Regions from separate parts of the Pseudomonas khavaziana genome, predicted to be linked through region 2. Evidence: riboswitches for the same ligand, from Rfam matches in the RefSeq annotation. Region 2 holds a riboswitch; the other holds the start of a gene.

The links. Region 2 has a riboswitch for cobalamin ahead of QYQ93_RS13030 (CbtB domain-containing protein). Riboswitches for the same ligand answer to the same signal wherever they lie in the genome.
Region 1: it holds a riboswitch for cobalamin, as region 2 does, so the genes downstream of both, cobO (cob(I)yrinic acid a,c-diamide adenosyltransferase) here and QYQ93_RS13030 (CbtB domain-containing protein) in region 2, are expected to answer to the same signal.

The regions. Positions count from the first base shown of each region.
Region 1 is NZ_CP129946.1:4,709,793-4,717,510, reverse strand. Features, by position in the region: gene hda (DnaA regulatory inactivator Hda) at 1-645, shown strand, start outside; gene QYQ93_RS20935 (C40 family peptidase) at 855-1,487, shown strand; gene QYQ93_RS20930 (C40 family peptidase) at 1,632-2,171, shown strand; gene QYQ93_RS20925 (sorbosone dehydrogenase family protein) at 2,306-3,619, opposite strand; cobalamin riboswitch at 3,719-3,964, shown strand; gene cobO (cob(I)yrinic acid a,c-diamide adenosyltransferase) at 4,045-4,656, shown strand; gene QYQ93_RS20915 (cobyrinate a,c-diamide synthase) at 4,653-6,044, shown strand; gene bluB (5,6-dimethylbenzimidazole synthase) at 6,041-6,691, shown strand; gene cbiB (adenosylcobinamide-phosphate synthase CbiB) at 6,688-7,596, shown strand; gene cobD (threonine-phosphate decarboxylase CobD) at 7,589-7,718, shown strand, end outside.
Region 2 is NZ_CP129946.1:2,947,020-2,954,737, forward strand. Features, by position in the region: gene QYQ93_RS13000 (fatty acid cis/trans isomerase) at 1-1,297, shown strand, start outside; gene QYQ93_RS13005 (acyltransferase) at 1,382-2,404, shown strand; gene nfuA (Fe-S biogenesis protein NfuA) at 2,464-3,048, shown strand; gene cobM (precorrin-4 C(11)-methyltransferase) at 3,646-4,392, opposite strand; gene QYQ93_RS13020 (cobalamin biosynthesis protein) at 4,464-4,856, opposite strand; gene QYQ93_RS13025 (CbtA family protein) at 4,853-5,554, opposite strand; gene QYQ93_RS13030 (CbtB domain-containing protein) at 5,566-5,754, opposite strand; cobalamin riboswitch at 5,853-6,066, opposite strand; gene QYQ93_RS13035 (M10 family metallopeptidase C-terminal domain-containing protein) at 6,478-7,718, shown strand, end outside.

The DNA of each region.
Region 1 (7,718 bases), 1.8 Mb from region 2:
TACTACCCAGGCGCCAATGCCGCTGCACTCGGCTATGTCGAGCGGCTCTGCGAAGCCGACGCCGGGTGGACTGAAAGCCTGATCTATCTGTGGGGCAAGCATGGCGTGGGGCGTACCCACCTGCTGCAGGCCGCGTGCCTGCGCTTCGAGCAGATGGGGGAGCCGGCGGTGTACCTGCCCCTGGCCGAGTTGATGGATCGCGGTATCGGCATCTTCGACAATCTTGAGCAGTACGAACTGGTGTGTCTCGACGACTTGCAGGCAGTGGCCGGCAAAGCGGAATGGGAAGAAGCGCTGTTTCACCTGTTCAACCGCCTGCGCGACAGCGGCCGGCGCCTGCTGATCGCCGCATCGACTTCACCGCGTGAGCTGCCGGTGAAGCTGGCTGACCTCAAGTCTCGCCTGACCCTGGCGCTGATCTTCCAGATGCGCCCACTATCCGATGAGGACAAGTTGCGTGCCCTGCAACTGCGTGCGTCCCGTCGCGGCCTGCACCTGACCGACGAAGTCGGGCACTTCATCCTTACCCGTGGCACGCGCAGCATGAGCGCGTTGTTCGATTTGCTCGAACAGCTCGACCAGGCGTCGTTGCAGGCCCAAAGGAAATTGACGATCCCTTTCCTGAAAGAGACGTTGGGTTGGTAAGCGGTTGATTTGCCACGGTTCGGCACTTTTCAGGCGCCAGAAAACCCGCGTTCGAGCCCAGCAGGCCACGCAGCAGCAGCGATAATTGGAGTTACGGCTTAGATGTCATAGTCGAAACCAGAAGTCACATAGATCACGATTGAATTTGCAAATCGATGTGATAGAGGGCATAGTCTCGGCTTCTTTACACATCAGCCACGGTCGTGCCCATGCTAAATCGCTTCGCACCCCTCGTGCCTCTCGCACTCGTTACCCTGTTGTTTGGTTGCGCCTCCCACCCTCAGCAGGTGGTAGAGCAGCAGCAGAAGCCACAACAGCAGACTCAACAAAAATTTGTCGCCGCCCAGTCTTCCACTGTTTATGAGGAAGAGCTGGCCACTGAAAAGGAACTGGCCGATTTCTCCGGCAGCAAGCCTTACCAGCTGCCTTTGCTGGCCGACAGCATTCTTGAACGCGGCAAGTCTCTGATCGGTACCCGTTACCGTTTTGGCGGTACCTCTGAAGCTGGTTTCGACTGCAGCGGCTTCATCGGCTACCTGTTTCGTGAAGAAGCCGGCATGAATCTGCCTCGCTCGACGCGCGAAATGATCAACGTGGATGCACCGTTGGTCGCACGCAACAACCTCAAGCCGGGTGATCTGCTTTTCTTTAGTACCAGTGGTCGCGGGCGTGTCAGCCACGCTGGTATCTACTTGGGTGATAACCAGTTTATTCACTCCAGCAGCCGCCGCAGTGGTGGTGTCCGGGTCGATAACCTGGGTGACAGCTACTGGAGCAAAACCTTCATCGAAGCCAAGCGCGCACTCGCCATGGCCCCGACTACGGTTACCGCTAGTAAGTAAAGTTAAAGTGATACTTGAAGTTTGACGTGTAAGCGCTAGAATCCCTGGACATTGTTGTCATCCGTTCGCGCGAGCTTTGCTTGCGCGTTCTGGTTTTCAACGTTCGGCAGCGAAAGCCGCATCCAGACCAGGATTGTTCTGCACATGTCGACCTCGGCCCGCCTGATTCTTATTGTTTGCGCCGCGCTGCTCAGCGCCTGCGCAAGCCGTCCACCGCCGCCCGCGCCTGTAGCGGTCAAGCCCAAGCCGGTGTTCAACTACGCTACCCAGAATTTCTCGCCCGCTGCCGAAGACGTGCTCTTCCGCGCCCTGGGCCTGGTCGGCACGCCTTATCGTTGGGGCGGTAACACGCCGGACTCGGGGTTTGATTGCAGCGGCCTGATTGGCTTTGTATTCCGCGATGCCGCCGGGATCTCCCTGCCGCGCACCACCCGCGAGCTGATTGTGATGCGTGCCCAGGACGTCAGCGAGCAGAACCTGCAAACCGGTGATCTGCTGTTCTTTGCCACTGGTGGTGGTTCGCGGGTCAGCCATGCGGGGATTTATGTCGGGGAAGGGCGCTTTGTGCATGCGCCGCAAACCGGCGGTACGGTGAAGCTGGATACGCTATCCAAAGCGTATTGGCAGAATGCCTACCTGAGTGCAAAGCGAGTGCTGCCCGGGAATCTGGCACGCAACCCTTAAGTCGTACACAGATCCAAATGTGGGAGGGGGCTTGCTCCCGATAGCGATCTGTCAGCTGAGTATGTGCTGACTGTTACACCGCTATCGGGAGCAAGCCCCCTCCCACATTGGTTTTATAGTGCTCCTGAGATGGGTTACTTGGCTGCCGAAACCCGCCAAACCTTATTGCCCACATCATCGGCCACCAGCAAATCCCCTTGCTGGTCGATCACCACACCCACTGGCCGGCCCATGGCTTTTTCATCGCTGTTGAGAAACCCCGTCAGCACATCCACCGGCTGTCCTTTTGGCTGGCCCCCTTCAAACGGCACGAAAATCACCTTGTAGCCACTGTGCGGCTTGCGATTCCACGAGCCATGCTGGCCGATAAACGCACCATTGCTGAACTGCGCGGGCAGTCTGCTGCCCTCGGCGAACGTCAGCCCCAGTGAGGCGGTATGAGGGCCTACCGCGTAGTCCGGCGCGATGGCCTTGGCGACCAGATCAGGGTTTTGCGGTGTGACACGCACATCCACATGCTGGCCGTAATAGCTGAAAGGCCAGCCATAAAACCCGCCATCCTTGACTGAGGTGATGTAGTCAGGCACTAGGTCACTGCCGATTTCATCGCGTTCATTGACCGCCGTCCACAGCTTGCCGCTCTGAGGTTCCCAGGCCATGCCGTTAGGGTTGCGCAGGCCGGAGGCGAAAATGCGGTGCTTGCCGGTGGCGCGGTCGACTTCCCAGATTGCGGCGCGGCCCTGCTCTGCCTCCAGGCCGTTTTCACCGACGTTGCTGTTGGAGCCGACGCTTACATACAGCTTGCTGCCATCCTTGCTGGCTACCACGTTTTTCGTCCAGTGGTGGTTCAAAGGCCCGCCCGGTAAGTCCACGACCTTGGTGCCCTGGGCTTTGATCGCGGTTTCACCCGGCTGATAGGGGAAGCGCAGCAACTTATCCGAGTCCGCCACATATAGGTCGTTGCCGACCAGTGTCATGCCAAAGGGCGAATTGAGATTCTCCAGGAACACCGTGCGGGTTTCGGCCACGCCATCGTGATCGACATCGCGCAGCAACGTAATGCGGTTCGGGCTCGGCACGCCGGCACCGGCACGGCCCATGACCTTTTCCATTACCCAGCCGCGCACGCCTTTGGAATCGTCCGGCTTGGGTGGCGCATTGGTCTCGGCCACCAGCACGTCGCCATTGGGCAGCACGTAAAGCCAGCGCGGGTGATCCAGGCCCTCGGCGAACGCGGCAACCTGGGTGCCGGCAGCAGCAGTTGGCTTGGCGCCCTCAGGCCAGCCAATGGCCGGGGCGATATTGACGGTGGGGACCAGAGTCTTGTTCGGTTCCGGCAGCTTGGGCGCGGGCCCGGTACCGTCGGAGACCTGCAAGGTTGAGCTTTCACCGCAGGCGGCGAGGCCGCCGGCGAGCATGATCAGTAAGGCGAGTCGGGTTTTATGCATGGTTTTCTCCTTGATACCTGTAAGGGTAGAGAAGCAGGGTGTACGGATGGTTCAAGTACCAGGCCAGCTTTAATTGACGCTCCACCCCCAACCCACTAACCTTCGCGGCTTGTTCCAGGTGCTCTGTGGCGTGCGCGTCGGCAGAGTGAAACAGGGAAGCCGGTGAGTGAGCGCACTTGTACACAGTGTTGCCGCGATTCCGGCGCTGCCCCCGCAACGGTAAATGAGTCAAGACGGTGCTGTTTGCCACTGTATCGCTCGCGATATGGGAAGGCGCGCCCTCGGCTGCATCGATACGACGCGCCACTCATGAGTCCGGAGACCGGCCTTGAACATTCAACAGCATCACGGTGGGCGATGCTTGGCTGTCTGTTTTGTCTTTTTCCTGCCCGCCGTTTTTTGTCCAGCCCCAACGGAGAGCTGCCATGACCGATTCCCCTGACCGCGACGAACGCCACCTGGCGCGCATGCTGCGCAAAAAAGCCGTGATCGACGAGCGCATCGCCAATTCGCCGAATGAGTGCGGCCTGTTGCTGGTACTGACCGGCAATGGCAAAGGCAAGAGCAGCTCGGCCTTCGGCATGCTGGCCCGCGCCATGGGCCATGGCATGCAGTGCGGCGTGGTGCAGTTCATCAAGGGCCGCAACAGCACCGGCGAAGAGCTGTTCTTTCGGCGCTTTCCCGAGCAGGTGCGTTTCCATGTGATGGGCGAAGGCTTCACCTGGGAAACCCAGGACCGCCAGCGCGACATCGCCGCCGCCGAGGCGGCCTGGGCCGTGTCCCGTGCAATGTTGCAAGACGCCTCTATCGGCCTGGTAGTGTTGGACGAGCTGAACATTGCCCTCAAGCACGGCTACCTGGACCTGGATCAGGTACTCAGCGACCTGCAAGCCCGCCCGCCAATGCAGCATGTGGTGGTCACCGGCCGCGGCGCCAAGCCGGAACTGATTGAAATGGCCGACACGGTCACCGAAATGGGCATGCTCAAGCACGCGTTCCAGGCCGGTATCAAGGCCCAGAAAGGCGTCGAACTTTGAATCAGCCCCGTCATTGCCCGGCCGTATTGATCGCCGCTCCGGCGTCCGGCCAGGGCAAAACCACCGTCACCGCCGCGCTGGCGCGTTTGCATCGCAACCTGGGACGCAAGGTACGCGTGTTCAAATGCGGCCCGGATTTTCTCGACCCGATGATCCACGAGCGCGCCAGCGGGGCGCCGGTGTATCAACTGGACATGTGGATGGTGGGCGAGCAGGAAAGTCGCCGTCTGCTCTGGGAAGCGGCAGGGGAGGCTGACCTGATCCTGATCGAAGGCGTGATGGGTTTGTTCGACGGCACGCCCTCCAGCGCCGACCTGGCGCGGCACTTCGGCGTGCCGGTACTGGGCGTGATCGATGGCACCGCCATGGCCCAGACCTTTGGCGCCCTGGCCCTGGGCCTGGCACGTTATCAACCCGACCTGCCGTTTGCTGGCGTGCTGGCCAACCGTGTCGGTACTTTGCGTCATGCCCAGTTGCTCGAAGGCAGCCTCACCGAGGGCTTGCGCTGGTACGGCGCGTTGTCCCGGGAGACCGGCATCGAACTGCCCAGCCGCCACCTGGGCCTGGTGCAAGCCAGTGAATTGAATGACCTCGATGTGCGCCTGGACGCCGCCGCCCAGGCCCTGGGCAGCAGTTGTGAAGTGGCCCTGCCGCCGCCCGTGACCTTTGCCGCGCCCGCCGTGATCGAGGCCGAGCCGTTGCTCGCCGGCGTGCGCATCGCCGTGGCCCGTGACGAAGCCTTTGCCTTTACCTACGGCGCCAGCCTTGACCTGTTACGGGGGATGGGCGCTGAGCTGAGCTTTTTCTCACCGATCCATGATCGCCAACTGCCGCAAGCTGACAGTCTGTATCTGCCCGGCGGGTATCCGGAATTGCACCACCAGGCCCTGTCGGCCAACATCCCGATGCTGGAGGCCATCCGTGCGCATCACGGCGCCGGTAAACCGCTGCTTGCTGAATGCGGCGGCATGCTCTACCTGCTCGATTCGCTCACCGATGTGCACGGTTCTCGTGCCGAACTGGTGGGCCTGCTGCAGGGCGATGCAGTGATGCAAAAGAAACTTGCAGCCCTGGCTCTGCAAAGCGTCGAACTGCCGGAAGGCGTCCTGCGCGGCCACACCTACCACCATTCCCTGACCAACACCGAATGGGCGCCAATTGCCCGCGGCCTGAGCCCCAACGGTGGGCGCGGTGCCGAAGCGGTGTACCGCCAAGGGCGGATGACCGCGTCCTACGTGCACTTTTATTTCCCGTCGAATCCTGGCGCGGTGGCCGCGTTGTTCGCGCCAGACCTTGAGACCGCTATCGCAGGCAAGCCAGCTCCCACAGTTGACCGAGTTGAAACCCAATCCAATGTGGGAGGGGGCTTGCCCCCGATGAGGCCATGACTGACAACGCCTTCCCCAAGGCCGACCGCGACGCTGTCTACCGCGCCATCGCCGAACGCCGCGACATGCGCCACTTCACTGGCGGCAACGTCGCCCCGCAACTGCTGCAGCGCCTGCTCCAGGCTGCGCACCAGGCGCCCAGCGTCGGCCTGATGCAGCCTTGGCGTTTTATCCGCATCAGCGACCGCACCCTGCGTGGGCAGATTCAACAGTTGGTGGAAGAAGAGCGCGTGCGCACCGCCGAAGCCTTGGGCGAGCGCTCCGATGCGTTCATGAAGCTCAAGGTCGAAGGCATCAACGACTGCGCCGAGGTATTGGTGGCCGCACTGATGGATGATCGCGAGCGCCATATCTTCGGGCGCCGCACCCTGCCGGAAATGGACATGGCGTCTCTATCCTGTGCAATTCAGAACCTATGGCTGGCGGCGCGCGTGGAAGGCTTGGGCATGGGCTGGGTCTCGCTGTTCGAACCCCAGGCCCTGGCCGAGCTGCTGGGCTTGCCGCCCGGTGCCAAGCCCCTGGCGGTGTTATGCCTGGGACCGGTGGCGCAATTCTATCCGGCACCGATGTTGCAGCTTGAAGGCTGGACCGAGCCGCGACCGCTGAGTGACATGCTGTATGAAAACAAGTGGGGAGTGAGTCAATGAGTGTGGCCTTGCTGTGTGTCGCTGCGGTGGCGCTGGATGCGCTGCTGGGTGAGCCCAGGCGCTGGCATCCGCTGGTGGCGTTCGGCAATTTCGCCGGGCGTATCGAGCAGCGTTTCAATACCGGTGGACGCGGCTGGCGCAGCCATGGCGTGACCGCGTGGTTTATCGCGGTGGTGCCGCTGACCCTGCTGGCCACGGCTTTGTCATGGGCGCCGTTGATTGGCTGGCTCGTGGAAATCCTGGCGTTGTACTGCGCCCTTGGCATGCGTAGCCTGGGTGAGCATGTGACCCCGGTGGCCCAGGCTCTGCGCAGGGATGACCTGGACGAGGCGCGCAAACGCGTGAGCTACCTGGTCAGCCGCCAGACCAGCGAACTGGACCGCACTGAAGTCGCCCGCGCCGCCACTGAGTCGGTGCTGGAAAATGGCAGCGACGCGATATTCGCCGCGCTGTTCTGGTTCGTGGTGGCCGGTGTGCCGGGCGTGGTGCTCTATCGCCTGAGCAACACCCTGGATGCCATGTGGGGCTATCGCAACGAACGCTTCGAACGTTTTGGCTGGGCTGCCGCCAAGATAGACGATGTGCTCAACTATATTCCTGCGCGCCTGGTGGCTTTGACCTACGCGTTATTGGGCAAAACCCGCCTAGCCCTCAAATGCTGGCGCACCCAGGGCCCGACTTGGGACAGTCCCAACGCCGGGCCGGTGATGGCTGCCGGTGCCGGTGCACTGGGGGTCGAATTGGGCGGTGCGGCGATTTATCACGGCGAGGTACATCAGCGCCCGCAGTTGGGCGAAGGTCCACCGGCCGACGCCGATTCCATTGATCGCGGCTGGCAACTGGTGCAACGCGGCGTATGGTTGTGGTTGTTAGTCCTGTGCGTGGGGGCACACATCTATGCTTGAACACGGTGGTCGGCTGCGAAAGGCCGCGATTGAGTATGGGATTGCCGAAGCGGATTGGCTCGATCTGTCCAGTGGCCTGGCGCCCTGGCCGTGGCCGATTCCCGAAATCCCGTTGCGTGCCT
Region 2 (7,718 bases):
CGAAGCCATCCCGGCCAAGGCCCGCTACCAGTTCATGCTGGATAACGCCGAATACTTCGTGCGCACCTTTATCCGTGGGCCGGTATGCCGGGGGCAAATCGCTACGGATGTGATCCGCGATAACTTCTGGGCCCTGTTCCAGGACCCGGACCACGACCTCTACATCACCGATGCGCGCTACCGTGGGCAGACCACGCCGTTGCTGGCGATGCCGGGACAGAACGATGATGTCGGCAGCGTGCTGAGCCTGTGGCTGGCCTATCGCGACAAGCGCAACCAATACGAAGCCGTGCGCCGTGACAGCTATGCAGACGTGCCGCCACCGAGCTGGTCGAGCCTGTGGGCGGGCAATGACAATGCCTTGCTGACGATCTTCCGCCATTTCGACAGCGCCTCGGTCACTAAAGGCCTGATCGGCGAGGTGCCGCAGACGCTGTGGCTGTTCGATTACCCGCTGCTGGAGCGCACCTATTATCAGTTGGCGGTGAACTTCGACGTGTTTGGCAACGTGTCGCACCAGGCCCAGACGCGCCTGTACTTTGACTTGATCCGTAACGGAGCCGAGCAGAATTTCCTGCGCCTGATGCCGGCTGACACCCGCGAGGATTTCCTCGATGACTGGTACCAGAACAGCGGCAAGCTCAAGCTGTGGCTGGACTATGAAGCCATTGACGACGATAAGCCCACGGGCATGCATCTGGACGAAAAGGATCCCAAGCGTGACTTTGCCAACCAACTGCTGGCACGTTACGGCGCTTTGAACGCCAGCCCGGATCCGATCAACCGCTGCACGGGGGCCTATTGCTCGCGCACCGCTATCGACCCAGGCCTGCAGGATGCCGAACAGGCGCTTAGCCGCCTGACTTCACGGCCTGCGGCGGGGCTCAAGGTGATCGACCAGTTGCCCGAGGCCACGATGCTGCGCATCGAGACCACCGGCGGTCAGCGTGTGGTGTACAGCATGCTGCGCAACCGTGCCCACAGTAACGTGGCGTTCCTGCTGGGGGAGGCCTATCGCTACCAGCCGGGGTTGGACACGCTGACCATCTACCCTGGTGTGATGAGCAGTTACCCGAACTTCATGTTCAATATTCCGGCCCAGGAAGTGCCTGAGTTTGTCGCACGCATGCAGCAGGCCCAGGATGCCAAGGCGTTTGAGCAGATTGTCGACCGCTGGGGCGTGCGCCGCAGCCACCCGTTGTTTTGGCAGTATTTCCACGACTTGTCGCGATACATTCATGAAACCACGCCGGTGGAAGAGGGCGTATTGGACATGAACCGCTATGAGAACCTATAACTACCGGATTAATCCGGTCATCTCTCCACGCGGGCGCTGAAGCAGTCGGATATCTACCGATAGACTGGGAAAAGGTACTCCGCGATGTTGATTTCAGTGCAGGCACTACGCGCCTTGGCGGCGTGGATGGTGGTGGGTGTTCACTTCATGCAGTTGTTTTTCGACTTTGAGGCACACAACGCGTTGGAATACCTGCTGGCCGATAAAGGCGGTATCGGGGTGGATATATTCTTTGTCATCAGTGGCTTTGTGATCTTCCTTGCGACCGCGGACAAAGCCCTGACCCCTTGGCGTTTCATGCTCATGCGCGTGGCGAGGATCGTTCCGGCCTATTGGTTTTACACCTTGTTGATGATTGTTCTGGTTGCGACTGTGCCGTCGGTGTTTCCCCAGGAGCACCTTGAGCCGAGTTATGTGCTCATGTCTCTGCTGTTCATAGCCGCTCCAAGCGAACCTGGCGTGGAGGTTTATCCACTGCTGGGTGTTGGGTGGACCCTGAACTTCGAGATGTTGTTCTATGCGCTGTTCTCAGTCGCTCTGTTGGCTCGCGAATCTTATCGGTTGTGGGTCGCGGCAACTTTGTTGTTTTTGGTGTGCTATATCGGCCCCGCCCTGGGCTTGGTCAGCGGGTTCTACAGCAACGATATTGTGCTGGAGTTTCTGATGGGCATTATGCTCGGCATGCTGTATCGACGGGGTTGGTGCCAGGCCAGGCCGTGGCTGCCGGTGCTGGGTATCGTCGTTGCGTTAACGGCGATTTATCACGGGGCAGATATACCGCGTGCGCTGGAGTGGGGAGTGCCCAGCGCGATAATAGTTATCAGTTGTGTGGCGTTGGAGCCTTGGTTTCAAGGTTCCCGCTTTTTGAAGTTGCTCGGGGATTGTTCTTATTCGGTGTACTTGATCCACGTGCCTGTGCTCGCCGTGGGGTATTTTGTTGCCCAGTGGATGGAGGTAGACCCCTACGCGATGCTGCTGGTGTGCATCGTCGTGATAGCTGTGGGCGCTTATGCGAGCTATCACTGGCTGGAGAAGAGCACCTATCGCGGGCTCAAGCGTTTGTTGGGTGTTGAAGATCGCGCAATTATTTCCCGACAAAAATACTAGGACTTTGTACCTCTGTAATGATTTGGCGTAAACTGCCGGCAAGCCTGTGAGGAGTTTCCATGACTGCCATAACCATTACCGACGCCGCCCATGATTACCTGGCTGACCTGCTGTCCAAGCAGAACACCCCGGGTATTGGTATCCGCGTTTTTATCACCCAGCCTGGCACCCAGTACGCTGAGACGTGCATCGCCTACTGCAAGCCGGGTGAAGAGAAGCCTGAAGACACCGCCCTGGGGCTGAAAAGCTTCACCGCCTACATCGATGCCTTCAGCGAAGCCTTCCTCGATGACGCCGTGGTCGACTACGCCACCGACCGCATGGGCGGCCAGTTGACCATCAAGGCCCCCAACGCCAAGGTGCCCAATGTCAACGCCGATAGCCCGGTCAACGAGCGCATCAACTACTACCTGCAAACCGAGATCAACCCAGGGCTGGCCAGCCATGGCGGCCAGGTGAGCCTGATCGACGTAGTGGATGACGGCATCGCCGTATTGAAATTCGGCGGCGGCTGCCAGGGCTGCGGCCAGGCAGACGTGACCCTGCGTGAAGGCATCGAGCGCACTTTGCTTGAGCGCATTCCGGAGCTCAAGGGCGTACGTGATGTGACTGACCACACGCAGAAAGAAAATGCCTACTACTGAGTAAGGTGTTCACTGCGAAGAAAAAACGGCGCCCCGTGAGCGCCGTTTTTTTATGCTTAAAATTCATGGGCTTGTGATATCTATCTAATAATAAAGATTAAGTGTGGGAGGGGCTTGCTCCCGATGGCGGCCTCACAGCCGACCAGGATGTTCGGTTGGATCGAGTACATATCCATTGTTTAGGTGACGGCCGCTATTGGTTCCGCCCTTACGGCGGGTCACTTTTGAAAAGCGCAAAAGTAACCAAAACGCTCTTGCCCCACCACTCGGCACCTCGCTTGGGCTCGGTGTGCCCGTAATCCGACAGGGATTTGGGGGGCCGCCGCCACGCGCCATCCATGGCGCGGGGCGGCTAAACCGGCATCCCTGCCGGTTTACCCCCCAAATCCCTGTCGAATTCCGGCCAGCGTGGTTTAACGGGGCGCCTAGGATCAAAAGCAGAGCAAGATCAAGAGCGGCTCGCTGCGCATCGTGGTTGCCGTTAACTGCTATGAAGTGTGTTGATACCTATGGACATCGGGGCAAGCCCCCTTCCACATTCTATTTTTATTTATTCAGTTAAATCAGTGTGTTGCTTTGATTTTATTAAGTAAAAAGTCAAGGTCGGTACAAGTGCGCATGTCCCGCCCGATACAGTGAAGACTCACTGAAAGTGTCATTGGCCAGCACCCGGCCCACCACAATCAACGCCGTACGCCGGAACCCCTTGGCCGCGACCTTTTCGGCAATATCCGCCAAGGTGCCCACCGCCCAATCCTGATCCGGCCAGGTTGCACGGTGCACCACGGCTATCGGGCAATCGGCGCCATAGTGCGGCAGTAACTCGGCGACGATCTTCTCCAGATGATTGACCCCCAGGTGAATCGCCATGGTCGTACCGTGCCGGGCCAGGCTGTCGAAGTCCTCACCGGCGGGCATGCTGGTTTTATCTGCATAGCGGGTCAGGATTACGCTCTGGGCAATGTCCGGCAGGGTCAGCTCGGTTTCCAGCAGCGCCGCGCAAGCGGCTATCGCCGTGACCCCAGGGATGACCTGGAAGGGAATGCCCAGCTCACGCAAGTGACGGATCTGTTCGCCAATCGCCCCATACAGGCTTGGGTCGCCAGAGTGCACACGTGCCACATCCTGGCCTTGTCCATGGGCGGTCTTGATCAAGTCGATGATCTGCTCCAAGTGCAGTTCGGCGCTGTTGACCACCTGATGCGCCTGATGGCCTTCCAGCACCGCCGCAGGCACCAGCGAGCCCGCGTAGATGATCACCGGGCAACTGCGGATCAGCCGCTGGCCCTTGACGGTGATCAGTTCCGGGTCTCCGGGGCCTGCGCCGATGAAGTAGACGGTCATGGGGGGATTCCTGTTGAAAAACGGACGAGCATGAAGATTATTCATGATCGATAACGGCAATTATCGAGATTTTAACCGGCGCAGGCTAATGCAAAAGTGGCCTGGGCGGTTTTCCGGCGGGTAATCAGCAGGCGGGATGGGCTGCCCGAGAGGTGTTCGGCCAGGGCCAGGGCAGCGCTTTCGGCGACGCCATAACAGCCTGCATGGGCAAAAGCGACCGCTGACTTATGGCTCAAGCGGTGTTCATAACCGGCCAGTTGTTCGGCATTGAAGCACTGCAGCGGTAGACCCAGCAGGTGAGCGAGGGCCAATAAACCGTGCTCATCCTGTTTGCGATCAAGGCTTGCCAGGGCGTTGATACGCTGGGGTTCGATACCGCCCTCGGCGAGGGCGGCGTCAAACAGGCCCAGCAGGGTGTGAACATCACAACCGCGCTGGCACCCCAGGCCGACCACCAGGATCATGCCGGGTATCGATCGTCGTGGTGGCGGCGAAACAGCCAGGCACTGATCAAGCCCAGGGCCAGCCAGAACGCCACGTTGGTCAACTGCGAGGCAATCTTAAATTGTGTCTCGAGAGCCTCCGGGGCCAGCATCGAGTGCACCTGCGGCTGCGGTGCGCCGATCACGTGGGGCACGGCAAGTATCGCCACGCCCAGCACTTTCAACAGCCAGTTGCGGCCGAACACGAGCAGCGCAATACCGGCGGCGGTGGAGGCAGCGGTGCCTATCCACCAGCTCTGGCGCAGCGTCAGGTCAGCCGCAGCCGTGCCCGGCAATTCCGGTGGCAGGCCCAGGGTGGGTGCCAGCACAAAGGTCGCGTAACCCGCCAGGCCCCAGAGCAAGCCCTCAGCGGTGCGGGTCGGTGTACGCAGGGTGTACAGGCCGGCCAGCATCAGCGCAAAACCAACGGCAACCACCAGGTTTCCACCAGTGGTCGACAGCACGCGCTGCCAGCCATCTTCCGGCTCCCAGGCCTCGGCGTCGTGGGTGTGCGCAGCGGCGCCGGCATGCTCATGGGTGACTTCGGTGGTTGCCGGCGGCTTTTCATAGGTCTCCGCCTGTAAAATCAACGGTGCGACCCACAAGCTTTGCAGCAGGGTCAGCAGCAGGGCGGCGAACAAGCCGGTGAACCCTGCGGTTCGGGCAATACGCTTGATCATGTCGGCAGGCCTCAGTGGCAAGGGAACGCGGCGCTGTGGCGGGTATCGTGGGCCGCGTTGTGCACTGCCTCGATATGGGAGAAACCGGCGAAATATACCAGGCACGCGCCAAGGATCGACGCACCGATTGCGGCGCTCAGGCGTTGGCTCAAGGTTGCAGTGCTGCTGGTGGAGTGCGAGGTGCTGGTGGTGATCGACATGGCGCGTCCCTATCAGGTGTCAGAGGTGAAACGAGCGCATGCAAACCACGCGAGCCAGGCACGCAGGGTTCTGAACAGCGCCCGCCCACCGCGGGTTTGTTATCTGATTTTTTCGGGCCGGTCTCCGGGCTTGCGAGGGGCGGCTCTTGGAAGAGTTCCACCTGATAAGCGTCTCCTTCCCATGCACAGCACAGTGGATTTGACGCTTCGCTCGCTTACCGTTGCGGGGGCAGCACCGGACTTGCCATAGGTCTATGGCGCACCGGTTTCCCGTTTCACCCTGTGAAGGGCACCCGAAACAAGATGTGTAGGAGAGCATGCGACGAGCGCTTACGTCAAATGGCGGAATGCGCTCCAGGGGGGCGAGAGAGGTGGCCCTGTACGTGCCCAGAATCTTTATTCACTTGTCGTTAGCTAATGCAGGAGAATATGAACATTTCAAATGTTTCAAAAGGAAGAAAGGTTATTCTTTCTGTTGCCGAAATATAAAAATATATTGTATGGGTGTAACTGGGTTGTTCGGGCTTTTAGTTACTTTTCAATAGGTTGTTGAGGCGGCATGTTCAGTGAACTAGTGCTCCATTCGTATCTTGGTTATTTAGAGTGATGCAGGCGTTGAATCGTTGGGCAAGCTGTCCGGGAACGCTTTTTGCGTTTCTCCCTACTGATGCTCGTGGTTGTGGTTTTGTCTCCCTCAAATAGTCAAAAGTGATGGTGCCTATTGTGCAGATAACCAACAGCGTGCAACGCTTCTATAGCTCTTCCGTAGAGACTCAACAAAACAGCTCTTCCGATCCCACGTTGCGTACATCCGACCCGCATTTGAGGCCAATGCCGGGTCTTGATAAGCCGGTTTTTACCGTGGACCAGATCGCCCAGCACCTCACTCGGAGCGGCCGGAAATGGAATGACAGCAATGGTGATGGTGTCACGCAAGTCTCCTATACATTCGATACCCAGGGGGAAGGGGAAAGAGCGTTCAATGCCACCCAAAAAAGCCAGGCCAGACTGTCCATGCAGTCCTGGGCCGATGTGGCGAACGTGTCTTTTGAAGAGCATACTGGCCGTGGGGAAGGGCACCTGGCTTTTTCCAACAGTGAGGAGCCCCGGGTTGCATTCGCCCAATTGCCAGGCGCAGACGGTAAAGTCCTCATCAATCCCCGTTATGGCACGAATGCGGCCCCTGCACTTAACAATCATGGCCGATATACGCTTACCCATGAAATAGGGCATGGGCTGGGCCTTTTGCATCCTGCGGACTATGACAATAGCGGCGATTCCACCTACCCCAGTTACTATCGCGACGCCGTCTATGCCCAGGATACGCGTGGTCATACTGTCATGAGCTACTTCGATGCCAACTTAAGTGGTCAGAACCATAAGGGAAAGTACTCTGCTGCACCATTGATGGGTGACATTGCTGCTGCCCAGCGGGTATATGGTGCCAATTATAGGACACGTAATTCAGACACCACCTACGGTTTTAACTCCAATTCGGGTCGAGACTATTATCAACTCGATCATCCCAGGAATACGGCATTATTCTGCGTGTGGGACGGTGGAGGTAACGACACGTTGGATTTTTCCAAATATCGCCAAAACCAGACCGTCAATCTCAACGCTGAATCCTATTCCGATGTTGGAGGCTTGCGGGGGAATGTTTCTATTGCCAAAGGCGTTACGGTTGAAAACGCAATCGGCGGTTATGGTCATGATGCGATCATCGGGAACGATGCGGACAATGTGCTCAAGGGCGCAGCGGGCGCCGATTGGCTGAGGGGGGCAGGGGGGGCGGATACCTTTGCTTATGACCACGGCAGCGATTCCACGTTGGAAAACCCTGACCTGATCATGGATTTTGTGAGTGGCACCGACAAAATCGACATTTCGGCCTTGTTGAAAAACGCCGGTATTGGCGCGTTGACGTTTGTAAGGCGGCTATCGGGTGAATCTGGTCAAGCTGT